DNA from 4 places in the Bacillus sp. PK6-013 genome. Region 2 is predicted to be linked to each of the others. Evidence: riboswitches for the same ligand, from Rfam matches in the RefSeq annotation. Region 2 holds a riboswitch; each other region holds the start of a gene.
The links. A riboswitch is a leader RNA that binds a small molecule or an ion and turns the genes downstream of it on or off. The one in region 2 is predicted to bind S-adenosylmethionine.
Positions count from the first base shown of each region.

Region 1: it holds a riboswitch for S-adenosylmethionine, as region 2 does, so the genes downstream of both, M1E03_RS00930 (5-methyltetrahydropteroyltriglutamate--homocysteine S-methyltransferase) here and metN (methionine ABC transporter ATP-binding protein MetN) in region 2, are expected to answer to the same signal.
Region 3: it holds a riboswitch for S-adenosylmethionine, as region 2 does, so the genes downstream of both, M1E03_RS15415 (bifunctional homocysteine S-methyltransferase/methylenetetrahydrofolate reductase) here and metN (methionine ABC transporter ATP-binding protein MetN) in region 2, are expected to answer to the same signal.
Region 4: it holds a riboswitch for S-adenosylmethionine, as region 2 does, so the genes downstream of both, M1E03_RS14905 (methionine biosynthesis PLP-dependent protein) here and metN (methionine ABC transporter ATP-binding protein MetN) in region 2, are expected to answer to the same signal.

Region 1 is NZ_CP096417.1:191,702-196,597, reverse strand. Features, by position in the region: gene M1E03_RS00945 (LacI family DNA-binding transcriptional regulator) at 1-291, shown strand, start outside; gene M1E03_RS00940 (chorismate--pyruvate lyase family protein) at 488-1,018, shown strand; gene M1E03_RS00935 (DUF3298 and DUF4163 domain-containing protein) at 1,117-1,800, opposite strand; SAM riboswitch class I at 2,119-2,228, shown strand; gene M1E03_RS00930 (5-methyltetrahydropteroyltriglutamate--homocysteine S-methyltransferase) at 2,302-3,432, shown strand; gene M1E03_RS00925 (glycosyltransferase family 39 protein) at 3,571-4,896, shown strand, end outside.
Region 2 is NZ_CP096417.1:867,685-872,580, forward strand. Features, by position in the region: gene M1E03_RS04275 (arsenate reductase family protein) at 1-175, shown strand, start outside; gene gcvH (glycine cleavage system protein GcvH) at 237-620, shown strand; gene M1E03_RS04285 (YusG family protein) at 681-917, shown strand; gene M1E03_RS04290 (toprim domain-containing protein) at 980-1,324, shown strand; gene M1E03_RS04295 (thioredoxin family protein) at 1,350-1,658, shown strand; gene M1E03_RS04300 (SCP2 sterol-binding domain-containing protein) at 1,780-2,136, shown strand; SAM riboswitch class I at 2,311-2,418, shown strand; gene metN (methionine ABC transporter ATP-binding protein MetN) at 2,535-3,560, shown strand; gene M1E03_RS04310 (methionine ABC transporter permease) at 3,553-4,221, shown strand; gene metQ (methionine ABC transporter substrate-binding lipoprotein MetQ) at 4,235-4,896, shown strand, end outside.
Region 3 is NZ_CP096417.1:3,030,857-3,035,752, forward strand. Features, by position in the region: gene M1E03_RS15390 (DegV family protein) at 1-464, shown strand, start outside; gene M1E03_RS15395 (spore germination protein) at 708-914, opposite strand; gene M1E03_RS15400 (DUF3941 domain-containing protein) at 1,070-1,192, shown strand; partial or broken gene M1E03_RS15405 (CvfB family protein) at 1,230-2,098, opposite strand; gene M1E03_RS15410 (YajQ family cyclic di-GMP-binding protein) at 2,239-2,730, shown strand; SAM riboswitch class I at 2,808-2,919, shown strand; gene M1E03_RS15415 (bifunctional homocysteine S-methyltransferase/methylenetetrahydrofolate reductase) at 2,998-4,827, shown strand; gene metH (methionine synthase) at 4,820-4,896, shown strand, end outside.
Region 4 is NZ_CP096417.1:2,943,204-2,948,099, forward strand. Features, by position in the region: gene metC (cystathionine beta-lyase) at 1-1,005, opposite strand, end outside; gene M1E03_RS14905 (methionine biosynthesis PLP-dependent protein) at 995-2,119, opposite strand; SAM riboswitch class I at 2,185-2,301, opposite strand; gene M1E03_RS14910 (helix-turn-helix transcriptional regulator) at 2,429-3,376, shown strand; gene M1E03_RS14915 (DinB family protein) at 3,457-3,945, shown strand; gene M1E03_RS14920 (helix-hairpin-helix domain-containing protein) at 3,957-4,412, shown strand; gene M1E03_RS14925 (esterase family protein) at 4,524-4,896, shown strand, end outside.

The DNA.
Region 1 (4,896 bases), 680 kb from region 2:
CAGCCTGCAGCTGACGGCATTTTTGCCAGCGATGACCTCATGGCCGCTACAGTCATCACCGAAGCAAAAAAACGCGGAAAAGACATTCCCGGGCAATTAAAGGTGATCGGCTACGACGGAACGGAAGCCGTTCAGTCCATCCTCCCGGAATTGACAACCATCCAGCAGCCGATTGAACTCATTTCCAAGACGGCCATCGAGATTTTGTCCAAAGCCATCGAAGGCGAATTCGATGATTTACAGCTGGAAACCTATTTGCCCGTACAGCTTTTAGAAGGAGAGACGACTTAAATGAATCGCACAAAAAAAGGAGACATTGACGTCTCCTTTTTCCATACATATCCTGATCTATCCAATTGTTAAAAATATAAAATTTACATTACTAACCTAAAATTTAACTTATTTTTCTAGACAAACGCATCTCCACATGATAAATTTAAAGACAAGTTTTCAAAAAATTCTAATTTTGGTACGGGGGTGCCTTTCATTGAGCGTAAGCCACTTTTTTCCTGAAACTCTAGTTGCTATTGTAAAAGACATGTTAACCAAAACCGATGGTTCAACAACCAAAGCGATTGAAACGCTGATCGGTGGCAAAGCCGAAATCGAAGTTTTTCAGCAAAATAATATTGATTATGACAAGCTGTCACCTGAAGAAGCGAGGCTGTTTCAACGCGATGATGACATCTTGTTTAGAACTTCCTCTTTGAAAACAGGCGATGATTATTTATCTTATAATTATGTCTATGTTAAAACAAACTTACTGCCGCCCGCCATCAAACAAGATTTGCAGGCAGAAAGGCTTCCCATCGGGAAAATCATTGCAGAACTGGAGTCAAGGCGTGAAATTTTCAGTACGGGCGACTGCCTGGGAAAACATTTCACACAACTTGTACCTGTTTCAGCAGACCGGACATATGCTTTTAAAAAATATCAGATTATCAGCGGCCGGCAGTGCATGTTCTATGTCTGCGAGCTATTCGATTTAGAAAAAATCTGCGAACGGACTGCGGGCTGAATCATGCCCGTCAGCTGCCACTTCATGAAAAGGCTTCCATAACCTCCCCATTCCTTCTTCCCTCAAAACAAAAACCCCTGCGAAACAGGGGCTGTTATTTATTGATACACCGTTTTCGGAACGGCAACGACCGGATTTCCGGCAGCATAAGGAGCGACATCGTATTGCTGGAAGACGATCGCAATGCCGTCTTTTGTGTAATAAAAAGCCGTGTTTTTACCAAGGACGATGTCTTTCTTCTTCACATCCGGGAAGAAAATGTCGCTGTGTTTTTGAATATAGTCGTAAATGTATGTTTTTGTCTTATCCATTTTCGATTTTGTATTTAAGATATCTGATAAATACACCCGCTTTTTAGAGGCAAGGTCATAGTTGAAAGAGCGGACTGCCGTATTTCCGTGCGCTCCGCCGGAGTAGACGTAATTACTTGTCAGAATGCTCAGCTTTTGGCCGGTCCGGTATTTCACTTCAAAGGACGTTTGATAATCTGTTTGGTAACCGTGCTGTTGGCCGTCTTTCTTGTTTTTTACATAATCTTTGTAGGACTGCTCAATATAACGTTTAAAATCTTTGTTGATCCTATTTTGGAGAGATTTGGTGCTTACATTTGCAACCTGCGGGTATTTCAAAGCCTTAATGTTTTTGTAAGTATGGCTCGTGACCGTCGGCTTTTTTTCATTTGCCGCGTGTGCAGAAGGAAGTGCGGCCGCACCGTACAGCGCAAAAAACAATACCCCTGTCATCAGCATACCTAACGCTTTAAACACTGTTTTTTTGTTCATAAGAACCCTCCTTAATCTGTCATTGTTTATCATACCCATTTTGAAATCAGGTACACATGATAGACCGGTGAACTCGCGAGAAAGTTTCTATTTTCGGAGATAAAAATTGAAAAATATTCTAATTCACCCTGTTCGTTCAGCACCTTGTTGACCATTTGAACGACTGTCTTGACAAAAAATTCACACGCTGATTCGATACGCCCTCCGGTTTAACCGCAGAAGAAGAAAATGAAAAACCAAATAGTTTTTTTAAACCCATTGACATTTTTATAAAAAGTATTAATATTAAAACTATTAAAAAATTGCATAAAAAGGTTTTCCTTATCAAGAGTGGTGGAGGGACTGGCCCTGTGAAACCCGGCAACCGCTGTCTATGACAGAATGGTGCTAAATCCTTAAGAGCATGTACGTGCTCTTGAAGATAAGGAGGAGATTGAATATATCAAGCTCTTCCTTATCGGGAAGAGCTTTTTTATGTCTATAAAGAAAGAGGGATGAAGCATGACACAATCAACCGATGTACTGAAGCAAACGCCTGGGAAAAAAATCGGACCGTACAGAGCTGATCAGGTGGGGAGTCTTTTAAGGTCTGCGCCCGTAAAAAAAGCGCGTATTCAAAAAGCGAACGGTGAAATTAGCGCTGAACAACTGCGCGAAGTCGAAAACGAAGAGATCAAGCGCATTGTCGAAAAGCAAAAAGAAATTGGCCTTAAAGCCGTTACTGACGGGGAATTCCGCAGGTCATGGTGGCATTTCGATTTTCTTGAAGGGCTTGACGGCGTAGAAGGATATACAGCGGACAAGGGCATTCAATTTCATAATGTTGAAACGAAGCCGCGCGGAATCAAAGTAACAAGCAAAGTCGATTTTACAAACCATCCGATGCTGGAAGATTATAAATTTCTTCATGATATTGCGGGCACACATACGCCGAAAATGACGATTCCGAGCCCGAATATGCTGTTTTTCAGAGGAAAACTTGGAGAAAGCCCGTACGAGGATCTGGATGAGTTCCATCACGATGTCGCGCAGGCTTACAAAAAAGCGATCCGCGCATTTTACGATGCCGGCTGCCGCTATTTGCAACTGGATGACACGGCCTGGTCGGTATTTTTCTCAGACAAAGGACATGAGCAGATCAAAGCCTTCGGCCGCCAGCCTGATGAACTGCGCCAGTCCTTCGCCAACACGATTAATGAAGCAGTTGAAGGACGCCCGGACGATTTGACGGTCACCATGCACATCTGCCGCGGCAACTTCCAGTCAACATGGGTGGCGGAAGGCGGCTACGATGCGGCTGCAGAAACGATTTTCGACGGACTCAATTTAGACGGACTTTTCCTTGAATTTGATGACGAGCGCTCCGGCGGCTTCGAACCGCTTCGCTATGTCAAACGGAAAGACTTGCAGATCGTCCTCGGCCTGATCACATCAAAATTCGGAGAGCTTGAAAACCCGGATGATATTAAGCGGCGCATCGACGAAGCAGCTCGCTTCGTCGACCTGAACCAATTGTGCCTAAGCCCGCAGTGCGGCTTTGCCTCCACAGAAGAAGGCAATCTCCTGACAGAAGAGCAGCAATGGGAAAAACTGCGTCATGTCGTCGAGATCGCAGAAGACGTATGGAAATAACACCTCATATTTGAGACATGCCTCCTGACGGCATGTCTCTTTTTTTGCCCCTCTATACAATTTAAAATTCCTTCTTGATTTGTTCATAGTTTGATCATATTTGGCTTCTATAATGCTCTTTAGTGAGGTGATCGAACAATGATTAAGAAAAGGAAAATCGATATATTCCTGGTCTTCATTCTTGTATTATCTGCAGCTTTAAACTTGTACGGCATCTGGAATAGTGACACAGACAACGCCTACTATACGGCGGCCGTTGAAAGTATGACCCAAAGTTTTCATAACTTTTTTTACGCATCATTTGATCCAGCAGGCTTTGTAACAGTTGATAAACCGCCGGTTGCACTCTGGATTCAGACACTTTTTGCACTTGTGTTCGGCGTGCACGGCTGGAGCGTCGTTCTTCCTGAAGCGATTGCCGAAGTGATTTCCGTAGCACTGTTGTACTTTATTGTAAAACCTACTTTTGGCAAAACGGCGGCCAGAATTTCAGCTCTTATTATGGCGTGTACGCCGATTGCCGTTGCGGTCAGCCATACAAACAACGTCGACAGCATTCTCACCCTTTGTTTGATGATTGCAACCTGGATGTTGTTTAAAGCAGTCCGGAAAGGAAAAATCGGCTGGCTGCTCGGCGCATTCTGTATGGTCGGCGTCGGCTTTAACGTCAAAATGCTGCAAGCATACATGGTATTACCGGCATTCCTGCTGTTTTACATGATTGCAGCAAAAACGACGATTCGCAAAAAAATTGTGTCTCTTATCACAGCCTTGATCGTTCTGGCAGGCGTTTCCGTTTCCTGGGCGGTAGTCGTCGATAGTCAGCCGGAGAGTTCGCGCCCTTATATTGGAAGCAGCCAGACCAACTCTGTCCTTGAGCTGGCGTTTGGCTACAACGGCATCCAGCGTCTCACAGGCCAAAACGGTGCTGGCGGGGGCGGAACCTCCTCATCTGATCAAAATCAAAAGAACCAGCAGCAGGAAATGCCGCAGCAGCAAAGCGGCGATACCGAAAACAACTCAGACTCGACAAATGGACAAATGGCTCCGCCGAGCGGGGGCGAGATGCCTTCAGGCGGACCGGACGGCCAGCAGGGTGATGTTCAAAGCGGCGGCGGAGGTCCCGGTGGCGGCACGAGCGGCATGTTTGGCACAGGAAACCCCGGCCCTCTCAGACTATTCCAATCCGAGCTTTCCGGACAGGCAAGCTGGCTCATCCCGTTTGTACTCTTCGGCATCATCGGTTTGCTGATCACGGGCCTTCGCGGTCAACGCAAATTCAATGAAATAACGACTGAAACGATTTTCTGGATGATGTGGCTTCTGCCAGTCGCTGCATTCTTCAGCGTCGCAGGATTCTTCCACCATTACTATCTGATCATGCTGGCAGCACCGATTGCCGCTTTATCAGGTGCAGGCTGGACAGCGCTCGTTCGCCTCTATCAGGAAGAAAGCGGCTGGAAA
Region 2 (4,896 bases):
CGGACAAAAATACCGTGAACTCGGCTTAAAAGACAAGCTGCAAAACATGTCTGAAGATGAGCAGCTGGAACTGCTGGCTTCGGACGGTATGCTGATCAAACGCCCGATTGCGACAGACGGCAGTAAAGTAACGGTCGGTTTTAAAGAAGATCAGTTTAAGACATACTGGTTATAACCCATCAAAATATGATATCTTCAATGTAGGATCGATTAAAACACTTTATGGAGGGGTTAGCATGAGCACACCGAAAGAGTTGCGTTATTCAGAAGAACACGAATGGGTGAAAACAGAAGGAGATAAAGTCAGAATCGGCATTACAGACTTCGCCCAATCCGAACTTGGAGACATCGTATTTGTCGAGCTTCCTGAAGTGGGAGACGAAATCAAAGCGGACGAGCCTTTTGGCAGCGTTGAATCCGTAAAGACCGTTTCTGAGCTGTATGCCCCGATCAACGGAAAAGTGGTCGAAGTGAACGAAGATCTGGAAGACAGCCCTGAATTCGTCAACGAGTCTCCGTATGAAAAGGCTTGGATGATTATCGTCGAGCCGTCCGATGCTTCTGAAATCGAAAATCTGATGACAGCCGAGCAATATGAGGACATGATAAAAGAAGACTAAGGATTATTCAGGATAGCCATGTGTCGTTTGGATACTCTATATCAAGAGGGGGTGTCCAAATTGACGCTGAAAAAAGAACGTATTGATATTACAGAACATGTGGAAAGCCGATTAAAAAACGGCGGAATGCAGCTGTACCATGAGAATGAGCTGATCGGCCGAATGACCGGAAAGGATCAATACGAGTTGAAATCTGGATATTCATTCCAAGATGAGAGATTTTACAAAACGGCGGATACCGTAAGCGGTCCGGATGCTAAATATGTAGACTGTGATGACCACCAAGGCTGGTGTTAATCAAGTCAGGCGGTGAACATTCACTGCCTTTTTTTACAAGTAAATCTTTAAAGGTGATCCATATGCCGGAAAATGAAAAAGTCATGATCGTCGAAGGGAAATCAGATAAGCAAAAAGTGAAGCATGTCATCGAAGAGCCCGTGGATATCATTTGCACAAACGGAACGATCAGCCAGGCAAAACTCGATGAATTCGCCGAAACGCTGTTTGATAAAGACGTTTATATCCTGGTGGATGCCGATGAATCAGGGGAAAAGCTCCGCCGGCAGCTGACGAGGGAGCTCCCCCAAGCTTCGCATCTATACATCGATAGGGTATACAAAGAAGTCGCTTCCGCCCCGAGTCAGCATGTTGCAGAAATATTAATTCGTTCAAACATCCGGGTACATACAAAATATTTATTATAAAACGTATTGAGGTGCGGTTCAACAGATGCAAGAACTCCAAGAAAAAGAGCTAAAACGGCTTGAACATGAGACCTGTCTTCTATATGTATACACGCCGTTCTGCGGAACGTGTCAGCTGGCCGGAAGAATGCTGGAAGTCGTTGATGAAATGATAAAGGACATTCCTTTTTATAAAAACAATCTCAATTATTCCCCGGCATTTGCCAAGCAGCAGGAAATAGAAAGCGTTCCATGCTTTATCCTTTACAAAAACGGGCAAGTCGTCAAAAAAGAATACGCTTTTCACTCCGTTTCCTACTTATACGATACGATTAAACAAAATGTTGTGGATTAAGGGCGGTTTTGACATATTTCTCGGGAAATAACCAGCAAAAACTTGTCGAGCAATTCCTAAAGGAACTCCTGCGGCAGACAGAGAATCTGTAAGTATGACCAATTTACAGGAGGTTATACAGTTGGAGAAAATGGGATTGATAGAAAGAGAGGACAAGGCTCTTTTTTTAAAACCTCTATTATCGACAACGGCTTTGCTGATTACGTTTCAAGGCGAGAAAGAAGCTTTTACGTTAGCGATCAACGAAAAAGGGGAAATGGAAAAATCTTCTCTTGCAGAGAAAGCTCATTTGACCTTTTTTGGAGAGCAAAGCGAGATTATTGACCTTCTTCACGGCGATATTTCATTGCAGCATCTCGTACAGCGCGGCACTGTTCAAGTAAAAGGCTCATTCAGAGCTTTATTGAAGCTTGAAGCGATTTTATGGCTGACGGACGGCTTTTTTAAAAACAGCGATCTTTATTCAGAGACATTTTAAAAATTTGAAAAATCGGCACATTCCGTGTAAAAGTCGGACAGAGACGAGCGTTTACGTTCGTCTCTTTTCGCCGTAGGCCGATTGTCTTACGAAAAATAGTTGACAACTATTTTTTCGCATGATATCCTACTTTAAGAATTCCGATCATAATAATCAAAAAATAAATATATGATTCTCTTATCCAGAGAGGTGGAGGGAAGTGCCCTATGAAACCCGGCAACCATCAACACGTGTTGAAATGGTGCCAATTCACACGAAGCGTTATGCTTTGAAAGATGAGAGAAAGGCCCAGACTATTCAAAAGCCTTTCTGCTCATGTGTGCAGAAAGGCTTTTTTCATTGTTTGATCAGGGATTTAGACAACTATGAGAATTGAGCAAGAAAGCAGGTGATGGCTTTTGATAAATCTTCAAAATGTTTCAAAGATTTATCGGTCAAAGCATGGAGATGTCAATGCTGTCCAGGATGTCACCCTTACGATTAAAAAAGGTGAAATCTTCGGAATTATTGGATATAGCGGAGCTGGAAAAAGCTCCTTGATCCGTCTTTTGAACGGACTTGAACAGCCGACTTCAGGCACGGTTGAAGTAGCCGGCAGAACAATCAGTGAGATCAAAGGGAAGAAGCTGAGGAATGCAAGGCAGGAAATCAGCATGATTTTCCAGCACTTCAACCTATTGTGGTCAAGAACGGTCCGCGACAATATTGCGTTTCCGCTGGAGATCGCCGGTGTCAGCAAAGCAAAACGTCTGAAAAGAGTCGCTGAACTGATAAAGCTTGTCGGACTTGAAGGCAAGGAAAATGCCTACCCTTCACAGCTTAGCGGAGGCCAAAAGCAGCGCGTCGGCATCGCTCGGGCGCTCGCAAACAATCCGAAAGTTCTCTTATGCGATGAAGCGACATCAGCGCTTGATCCACAGACGACTGACTCGATCCTGGGTCTTCTGTCCGATATCAATGAAAGGCTCGGACTGACCATTGTCCTGATTACTCATGAAATGCATGTCATCAGGAAAATCTGCCACAGAGTGGCCGTCATGGAAAACGGAAAGGTCGTGGAAGAAGGCGATGTGCTGAACGTATTCCTCAAGCCGCAGGAAGAAATGACAAAGCGCTTTGTTCAGCAGGTAACAGAACCGGTGGAAACACAGGAAACGCTGAAGCATTTCCTCGAAGAAACGACATCCGGGCGGACGATCAAGCTCACCTTCGTCGGTGAAGCGGCCGAATCGCCGCTGATCACACAGATCATTCGGAAGTTCGATGTTGAAGTCAACATCCTTCAAGGCAAAATCTCGCAAACTCAGGACGGCGCATACGGTTCATTGTTCATTCATGTCGACGGATATGAAAACGAGGTCAATGATGTGGTCGATTTCATCAAGAGCCGTCAAGTAGAAGCAGAGGTGATCACGAATGTTTGAAAAACTGTTTCCAAACGTAGATATGGAGCAGCTGTGGGAAGCTACGTATGAAACGATATATATGACAGGAATTTCCCTATTGTTTGCTTTTATCATCGGAGTGATTCTCGGTATGCTGCTGTATCTGACTTCAAAAGGAAACATTTGGCAGAATCGAGTCGTGAACGGTGTAATCTCGGCAATCGTCAATGTGTTCAGGTCTATTCCTTTTATTATATTGATTATTTTGCTGCTTGGTTTCACAAAGTTTTTAATGAACACGATCTTGGGGCCGAACGCCGCACTTCCGGCTTTGATTATCGCATCCGCTCCGTTCTATGCCCGCCTGGTTGAAATCGCTTTGCGCGAAGTTGATAAGGGCGTGATTGAAGCGGCAAAATCGATGGGAGCCAAAACATCGACGATCATATTTAAAGTGCTCCTGCCCGAATCGATGCCGGCCTTGATCTCTGGCATTACGGTTACGGCGATTGCACTGATCGGTTCGACGGCGATGGCCGGAGCAATCGGTTCAGGCGGACTCGGGAACCTTGCCTATGTAAACGGTTTTCAGATGAACAATCCCGATATTATACTCATCGCCACTATTTTCATCTTAGCTATTGTGTTTATCATCCAGTTTATCGGGGATTTTATAACAAATAAATTAGACAAACGTTAGGGAGGACATCAACATGAAAAAAGGTTTATTAACAGCTTTATTCATCATTTTTGCAGGCGTTTTAGCCGCTTGCGGATCTTCCAGCAGCGAAGGGGATAAAGACAGCAAAGTCATCACAGTCGGAGCGACGCCGACGCCTCACGCTGAAATCCTTGAAGAAGCAAAGCCGCTTTTGAAAGAAAAAGGCTATGAGCTTAAAATCAAAAATTTCACGGACTACAAACTGATCAACAAGGCGCTTGCAACGAAAGATCTCGATGCGAACTACTTCCAGCACGTCCCGTATCTTGAACAGGAAATGAAAGAAAATAAAGACTACGATCTTGTTAACGTCGGCGCGGTACACCTTGAGCCATTCGGCATTTACTCTAAAAAGTATAAATCTTTAAAAGACCTTCCTGACGGTGCAAAAATTATTATGAGCAACAACGCCGCTGAACAGGGCCGCATGCTTGCAATGCTTGAAAATGCCGGACTGATCAAGCTGAAATCAGGCATTGAAAAAGTGGATGCGACAGTAAAAGATATTACAGAAAACAAGAAAAACCTCAAAATCAAAAATGATGTGGCGCCTGAAATGACGGCAAAAGCATACGAAGCCAATGAAGCTGACGCAGTGTTCATCAATGTGAACTACGCGATCCAAAACAAGCTCAATCCGAAAACTGATTCAAT
Region 3 (4,896 bases), 2.1 Mb from region 2:
CCCTTAAACTCGCAACTAACGGCAATACAATACAAGAAATTGAATCGTCTGTAAAGGACTTTTGCGAACATCTTGAACATATTTTTACCGTAGATGACCTGACTTATTTGGCAAGAGGCGGAAGAATCAGCAAAGCATCGGCTTTTGTCGGCGGTTTGCTGAATATTAAACCGCTCCTGCATGTTGAAGACGGCAAGCTTGTCCCCTTGGAAAAAATCCGGGGCAAAAAGAAGCTGCTCAAACGGATGATCGAATTGATGAAAGAAAGAAGCGTCGATTTGAGCGGACAGACGGTCGGCATCAGCCACGGAGATGACGAAGAGACGGCCGAAGAGGTCAAACGGATGATCGAAGCCGAATTTCAGCCGGGGGAAATCGTCGTCAACATGGTCGGTTCAGCGGTCGGCGCCCATTCCGGCCCCGGAACATTGGCGGTCTTTTTTCCGGGGAAAGACAAAAGATAAGGTAAAACAGAGGCCTGCTTGATAAAAGCAGGCCTTAGATTGTTGACAAAATCCCAAAACGGCTCTTAGTTTTGGGATTTTGTCATCCTATCAGCGTGATTGAAAACCCTTGCAGTTTAGGAAGGCCGAGCATCGGAGCGGAGCGAATGTTGCAATTCGTGAGCACCGACGCGCAGGCCTGACAACGAATGCGAGGGTTTGTCGACACGCTGAGGCCTGCTTGATAAAAGCAGGCCTTCTTCGTCAGCTGTCTTCGGTGACTGTTCCTTCAGCGGCGGCCGGTGTAAGCGCTCCATCAAGAAAACCGGCAGCCGCTGTCGCGACATCAGGACCTCCAGACCCCTCGACCACTTTTTCCATTGTGATCGGACAAATTTTGAACGCACCGCCAAAATTGACGACTCCTCCTGCCGAAACACTTTGAATGTAAACTGAGCAGCAATGTTTCATACCAAGTCTCCTTTTTTTGGGTCTTATGATATGTGTATGCTGGCGGTACAAGGAGGCATAAACTTCCCGGCAAAAAACATCGCGGTTGGGAGAGTACATAGTTTCGCCGGCAGTGTGCAAGCTAAAAGCGACATTTTGACAGGAGGTGCTTCCTCATGAAAGATGATGATAAAAAGCCAGTTGACAACAACGCCGTCAACCAGCAGAAAAACCGGCTCGCTGAAAAGAACAGACAAGCCGGTAAACACCAGGAATCAAAGAAGCCTGATCACTTGTAAAAAACCGGCGGCGTCCTCATCGGACGCCGCCTCATATTTATTTTTTCTCGTATGTCCAGCCCTCTTCCTGATAGATTTTATCCTGTTTCATCAGATAGCCGAGCGCCCTTTTAAATGCTGCTTTGCTCATGTTGAAGCGCTCTTTGATATCCTCAGGGTCGCTTTTATCCCAGAACGGCATCGCGCCGTTTCTCGTTCTCATATAAGTCAAAATTTGTTCTGCATCAACCGACAAGGCATCCTGCTTTCTTGGCAGAAGCGACAGATTAACAGAACCGTCTTCTTTTACTTTGATCACCCTTGCGGTCAGCTTTTCCCCAAGCCTCGGCTCTTCCTTTCGCTCAGAAGAATGGATAAAGCCTCTGATGCCGGTTTCGGAAATCATAAAAGAGCCTGATGCGATCAAGCGGTAGATCGTTCCGGTGAGCTCTTTATTCATCAGACCGGGTGAAGCTTCACTAAACAGCTCGCTGATCTTATCCTCCGGCGCCGGTTTGGCAAACATCCTTCCGTGCCCCGTGATTTTCAGCATACAGTACAGCCTGTCCCCTTTTTGCGGCCATACTGATTCATACGGCGGGAGATGCTCTGTCGCAACGAGGGCGTCCTTCGAGAGCCCGACATCGACGAAAACCCCCATGCCGCTGACGGCATCAACGACTTCCACCCAGCCGTACTGTTCAGCGCTGATCATCGGCTTTCTCATCGTAGCCGCTAAGCGATCTTCATGATCGACATATAAAAAGACATCGACCTCTTCTCTGTCTTCAATATCCTCCGTGATCTCGCTCTGATGCAGAAGGACCGCCGTTTCGCCGTCCGTCAAAAAGTAACCGTAATCGGCTTTATGATCTATTTTCAATGTTAGCTGCTGTCCTGGTTTCATACTGTTTCTTCCTTTCTTATCCGCCTGTTTTTCTTTTTCTTATTATTCCTCCAATGTTAAAATTATTGCCGGATCGCGGCCAGGCAAACCGCTCGATATTGGAAGTTTCACCTTATTCTACTATAATTGACTCATAAGTAAAATGGATGGAGGTTTTCACATGGCGAAAGAAAGCTCATTTGATATCGTCTCAAAGGTTGAACTGCCTGAAGTTCAAAACGCAATTCAGACCGCTCTCAAAGAAATCGGCACACGCTATGATTTCAAAGGGTCAAAAAGCAGCATCACACTCGAAGGAGACGAGCTCGTTCTCGTATCGGACGACGAATTTAAAATGAACCAGCTGAAAGACGTGCTTGTCGGCAAACTGATCAAGCGGAACGTCCCGACGAAAAACATCGAATACTCAAAGCTTGAGAACGCTTCAGGCGGCACGGTCAGACAGCGCGGAAAACTAGTTCAGGGCATCGACAAAGAAAACGCGAAAAAAATCAATAACCTGATAAAAAAATCGGGTCTGAAAGTTAAATCGCAAGTGCAGGATGATCAAGTCCGCGTAACCGGAAAAAATAAAGACGACCTTCAGCAAATCATCGCGATGGTGAGGGAAGCCGACCTGCCGATTGATGTCCAATTTATAAATTTTCGATAAATTCTTAATTTACTGTTGATTATTCTCCCGATTTTCGGTAAATTGAGTAAAAGTAATCAATAGAAACTAAATAGCTGTTCTTATCAAGAGAGGCAGAGGGACTGGCCCGATGAAGCCTCAGCAACCGGTGAATGAATATTCATGACCAAGGTGCTAAATCCAGCAAGCAGTCTGCTTGGAAGATAAGAAGACGGACAATGTCGATGAAAAGTCTTCTGCTTCACAGAAGACTTTTTTGTTTATCAAAAATGCTTAAGGGGGAAAACGATGGGTTTTTTGGAGGATATAAAAAGCAAAACGTTAATCGCGGACGGCGCAATGGGCACACTTCTGTATTCCTACGGGATCGACAGGTGTTTTGAGGAACTGAACATCTCCAAGCCCGAAGAAGTGAGACGCGTCCACGAAGCGTATGTACAGGCCGGCGCCGATATCATTCAAACGAACACGTACGGCGCAAACTTCATCAAGCTGTCCAGATACGGGCTCGAAGACGAAACAAAACAAATCAACGAAAAAGCGGTCCGTCTCGCCCGCTCCGCCGCCGGTTCTGCTTATGTTCTCGGTACGCTCGGCGGAATCCGGACGTTCAACAAAAACTCGTATTCTCTCGAGGACATTAAAAGAAGCTTCCGCGAACAGCTCTATCTTCTGTTAAATGAGCAGCCGGACGGACTTCTGCTCGAAACCTATTATGATTTAGAAGAAGCGCGCGAAGTTTTAAAGATTGCCAGAAAGGAAACAGAGCTGCCGATCATTTTGAATGTCTCAATGCACGAAGAGGGCGTTCTTCAGGACGGAACCCCGCTTGCGGACGGTCTGAAGCAGCTGGCATCCCTCGGCGCAGAAGTCGTTGGCATCAACTGCCGCCTCGGCCCTTATCATATGATCAGAGCGCTTGAAGAAGTCCCGCTTTTAGAAGACGCCTATCTTTCCGTCTATCCCAACAGCAGCCTCCCGTCCCTTGTCGAAGGCAGGCTTGTTTATGAGACAGATGATGAATATTTCAGGGAAAGCGCGGAGGAATTCCGCAATCAAGGCGCACGGATCATCGGCGGCTGCTGCGGAACCACGCCGAACCACATCAGGGCGATGGCTGAGGCAGTCAAAGGGCTTCCTCCAGTCACCGAAAAGCACGTGAAAATCAGAAAGAAAGCGGCGCTTGCTGTTCAAAACGAAAGGACAGAGCCCGTTCTCGACGATCTGGCCAAGCAAAAACGGTCCATTATCGTCGAACTCGATCCTCCAAAACAATTAAACTTTGAGAAATTTTTGCACGCCGCTAAAGAGCTTAAATCAGCCGGAATCGATGCACTGACATTGGCGGACAACTCGCTTGCCACACCGAGGATCAGCAATGTCGCCTGCGGCGCGCTCTTAAAACAGCGCCTCGATATGAGGTCGCTGATCCATATTACATGCAGAGACCGCAACCTGATCGGCCTGCAGTCCCATCTAATGGGGCTCGATACACTGGGGCTGTCAGACGTGCTGGCGATTACCGGCGATCCGTCGAAAATCGGCGACTTTCCGGGAGCGACTTCCGTCTATGATCTGACATCGTTCGATTTGATCAGCCTGATCAAACAGTTTAACGAAGGCTTGTCATATTCAGGTAAACCGCTCGGCAAGAAAACAAATTTCTCAGTGGCGGCCGCCTTCAATCCGAATGTCAGACACATTGACAAAGCGGTGAAACGGCTTGAGAAAAAAATCGCCTGCGGCGCAGACTATTTCATTTCCCAGCCTGTCTATTCAGAGGAGCAGCTCATCAAAATCCACGAAGAAACAAAGCATCTTGAAACACCGATCTATATCGGCGTCATGCCGCTGACCAGCAGCCGCAACGCGGAATTCATCCACAACGAAATCCCCGGCATCAAACTGTCCGATTCAATCCGCGAAAAGATGGCGCTGGCGGGAAATGACAAACAAAAACAGGCCGAGGAAGGGCTCGCGATCGCCCGCTCCCTGCTTGATGCGGCGTGCGACCTGTTCAACGGCATTTATCTGATCACACCGTTTTTGCGGTCTGATTTAACCGCCGAACTGACGGCATATATCCACCAGAAAGAAAAGGAGAAAACAAATGTCTAACATCAATGACCAGCTGAAGAAAAAAATCCTCGTCCTTGACGGTGCGATGGGAACGATGATCCAGAATGC
Region 4 (4,896 bases), 2.1 Mb from region 2:
AAGGATCGACTCCACAGCGCCGAGACTGACGGCAAAGACCGGAAGAGAGACGCGTTCCACAATCTTTTTCACGGCTTCTGCATTCTCCAGCTCGAACGAAAGGACGGCGCCGGCGCCATATGACTGGTGCCTGTGAACTGACGCACCCGGATGCGAAGACAGTCCCGGATAATACACTTGTTTGACGGCCGGATGCTTTTCAAAAAATTCAGCGAGCTGCTGAGCTGTTCGAGATGCTTTTTCAAGCCGGACCTGCAGTGTTTTCAGCCCTCTCAGCACAAGCCAGCAGTCTTGGACGCCGAGAACAGCGCCGAACGAATTTTGCAGCTTATAAAGTTCTTCCCCGAGCTTTTTGTCTTTCACAACGGCAAGTCCTGATAATACGTCGCTGTGTCCGCTTAAAAACTTCGTCGCGCTGTGTAGCACAACATCGACGCCGAGCTCGAGCGGCCGCTGCAGCGCCGGGGTCATAAACGTGTTGTCAAGAAACGTCAGACAGCCGTGCGCCTTGGCAAGCTTGACGACGCCTCTGATATCCGTAATGCCGAGCGTCGGATTTGACGGTGTTTCAAGGTAGATGACTTTTGTATTTTCCTTTATGTTTAAAGCAATTTCATTTAAATCCGTCATATCGACGAAAGTATGTTCAATCCCGAAGCGGCTCAGCACTTCCGTAATCATCCGGTAAGTGCCGCCGTACACATCTTTTGTGACAAGCACGTGATCGCCCTTTGACAAAAGCAGAAAGGCGGTGGAAATCGCGGCCATTCCGGATGAAAAAGCAAATCCCCTCGTCCCTCCCTCAAGCTCGGCTATCGTGTCTTCAAGCGACGTTCTTGTCGGTGTTCCTGACCGGCTGTAGTCATATTCGCCGAATTTGTCAAAAGAACCTTGATGAAAGGTTGAGGCGTGCTGGATCGGCACGCTGACGGCTCCGGTTGCTCCGTCCGTTTTATTTTGGTTATGAACAAGCCTTGTTTCAAGCGTCCAGTTTTCATGACTCATGCGGAACCGCCTCCCCTTTTACTTTTTCCAGCGCAGCTTTTAGATCCTGCTTTAAATCGGAGACGTGTTCGATTCCGACTGAAAAGCGCAGAAGTCTGTTGCAGACGCCGTTTGCAATTCGGATGTCTTCCGGGATATCCATATGGGTCTGTGTCGCCGGATAGGTGATGAAGCTTTCGACTCCGCCGAGGCTTTCGGCGAAACAGATCGTCTTGAGATTTTTCAGCAACGGATTAACCCATTCTTCTTTTTGAACGCGGAATGACAGCATGCCGCCTTTTCCCGGATAAAGAACATCGGCAATTTCCTCCTGCTCTTCCAAAAAGGCCGCAAGTTCCCGCGCGTTTTCCTGATGCTGTCTCATCCTGAGAGCGAGCGTCTTCATCCCTCTCATTAAGAGCCATGAATCGAACGGCGATAAAACCGCGCCGATGGCGTTTTGGTGCTGGAACATTTCCTCAGACAGCTCTTCGCCTTTTGCAACGACAAGCCCCGCCAAAAGATCGTTATGACCGCCCAAATACTTCGTCGCGCTGTGAATGACAAGATCAGCGCCGAGCTCAGTCGGCTTTTGCAGAACCGGTGTATAGAACGTATTGTCAACAATGAGCAGCAAGTCGTGCTCTTTAGCGATTTGCGCGATTTTTTGAATATCAGCTTCCTGCATGAGCGGATTTGTCGGCGTTTCTACAAACAGTGCCTTTGTATTGTTCGTGATTTTCGACTTGATACAGTCTTCGTCTGAAAAATCGTCGTAGAAAAAGCGAAGTCCGTATTTCTTCCATTCGTTTTCAAAAAGGCGGTACGTTCCCCCATATAAATCGGACGAAACGATGAGCTCATCCCCGCTTTGAAACAGAGCCATGATCGTCTGAATGGCAGCCATACCGGAACTGAACGCAAAGCCGCGCGTTCCCCCTTCGAGTTTCGCGATTGCATCTTCAACAAGCTGTCTTGTCGGATTTTTTGTGCGAATGTAATCAAACCCTGTGGATTCCCCGATCCCTTTGTGCCTGTACGCAGAAGAGAAATAAACGGGAGGATTGACAGTTCCCGTTATTTCATCACTGCGGTTGCCGATTTGCGCCAGCGTTGTTTGTACATGTTCAGTCATATGACACCATCCTTTTAAAAATAAAAAACCCCTTCTTCATAAGAAGAAGGGGGATTATGCGCTTCTTCTTATCTTCCAAGCATCTGCTTGCTGGATTTAGCACCTTGGTACACTGACATCGTCAGTGCAGACCGGTTGCTGAGGTTTCAAAGGGCCAGTCCCTCCACCTCTCGTGATAAGAATCTCTTCAATTTTCTGATTGTTCTTTACTTTAACCTAAGTCAAGACATTTTTCAAGGGTCATTTTTAAATCTTTCCTCATATTGAACATGGTATGATGAAACCAAACGACGGAACCGGAGGAATCAGATGCCAAAAACAGAGCGATTAATCGAATTGATGATGACCGTTCATACAAAACGAAAATTTACGGCCGGGGAGCTCGCAGCAGAATTCGGGGTTTCCTACCGCACGATTCTCCGCGATCTGGACGAGCTGAGCGCGCTCGGCGTCCCGATCTATTCTGAAACAGGCGCGAACGGAGGCTATTATTTGCTGAATGAACCTGTGCTTCCGCCGCTCTTTTTTACACAATCAGAGGCGGCGGCTATGTTTTTCGCGTATCAATCTCTGCAGTTTTTCGGATCGCTTCCCTTTGATGCGGAAACGCGGATGGTTTTAAAAAAGTTCTACCGCCACCTTCCCGTGGAAACACAGGAGCGGATTGATGCGATGAAAGACAGAATCGTGTTCTGGAATCCGCATCGTCCAAAAGCCGCCGAACATTTAGAAACGCTTCTTGATGCAGCCATCAATCAATCCGTTTTGACGGTCGTTTATGACGGAACAGACGATTGCGCGGAGAGATCCATCCAGCCCATCGGCTTGTTCAGCTGGAACGGCTTCTGGTACTGTCCGGCCTATTGCTTTAAAAGGCAGGCGTTCAGACTGTTCCGCGCCGACCGCATCCTTCGGGCGGAAAAAGCGGCCAGCCCGCTGGCCCGCCAGCTTCCCTATCCATCGGTTCTCAGCTGGATCAAACATTCGGAGAGCGAGTGCCCTGAACCGGTGCGGCTGCAAGCGGAACTGACACGCAGAGGAGCCAGGCGGGCTGCGGCTGATGTGGACTTATTCAAGATCCTCACCATGCGGGATGACGGAACGGGGGCGATCGATGCAAACCTCCCCAGACCAGAACTTGAGTATTTCGGGGAACTTTTGTGGAACCTCGGCACTGAGGCAACTGTCAAAGAACCCGCAGAAATCAAGCTTCAGCTGAAACGGAAGGCTGCTGACATTTTAGCAAGGTACGACTGACTTTTTTTAAGAATCGTGACAAAGCCTGTCAGGATTAGGTGATACTTTTAGAATAAAGCAAAATGTAAAGGATGAAGCAAATGAAGCAAGTTCAAGCCCTGCGGAGCGATTTGTTCCACGAGATGGAGACGGGCATCCGCTCCACGTGTCATCTTCTGAAAAAAGTGAAGGAATCTGACTGGTCTTACCGGCCCGCCGACCGCATGCGAAGCCTGAAAGAACTGGCAAGCCATCTGACGGCCATCCCAGAAGCCGACATGGCTATCATGCAGGAAAAGGAAGAGGCCGCCATCTCCCGAATTGAAAAGAAGTATAGTGCATTGCAGTCGGCTGACCAAATGGCTGAAGCTATGCAGAAAGGATTCGCCGCTTTTCAAACGTATATGACTTCCCTCTCCGACGAGGAATTTTTGACGAAAAAAACAAAGCCGTTTTACCTTGATGAAGGGATGACCCAAAGCCGCTGGCTGACGGAAACGCTCACCCACGTCTTCCATCACAGGGCCCAGCTGTTTAATTATTTAAAACAGCTCGGCTATGACGTCAACATGTTCGATCTGTATCTTTAAAAGGTGTTCATATGAAGCTGCCTCTGACAAAAAAAGAACGGTCAAACTTAAGGACAGCCAAGGTAAAAATAAAAAACACGGCATATATGGATCTGTCCGTCCTTGCACATACGCTCGGTTCGTCTTTGGAGCGCGCCGCATACATCAAGGCGCTCGCCCAGTTTCAAACCGCTCCTTCCATCGGGCCGAAAATGGCGCAGTGCGCCGTTGACCTGGGCTACTATTCCCTTGGCGACATCAAGCATGAATCAGGTGCGGATTTGATCATCCGCCTCGAAAAACTGAAAGGCTACTGGGAAGATCCTTGTGCAGAAGATGCGCTGCGATGCATCGTCCATTACGCCAACGATCCCGAAAGCGCTAAAAGCTGGTGGGATTTCACAGAGGAAAGAAAAATGTACCGCGAACGCTGCGGATACCCTCCGGATAGACCGTCAACGCCCTGGTACGAAAAAAAACGGACATAAAAAATCACGGCTGCCGAACAGTTCGGCAGCCCTTTTCGCTTCTTTCACAAGAGAATTTCGTGTTAAAATGAATGGAAACGTTCACAAACATTATTTCTGGAGGAATTCATCTTGGCTATGAAAACAGGAGTCATTCAGGAGAAGAAGCTTTTTTCGGAAGAGCTCGGCGAGGAAATGGAGCTTCTCGTCTATTTGCCGTCATCCTTCTCGCCGCTTTACAAATATCATGTGATCATCGCACAGGATGGACATGACTATTTCCGCCTCGGGCGCATCAGCAGACAGGTGGAAGAACTGCTGGCGAACGGCGAAATCGAAAGAAGCATCATCATCGGCATTCCGTACAAAAACGTACAGGAAAGAAGGCTTACATACCATCCGGAAGGGTCAAAATTCGAAGCGTATAAACGTTTTTTGGCAAATGAACTCGTCCCTTTCGCCGACAGTGAGTACCCGACATACCAAGTCGGATCAGGCAGGACGC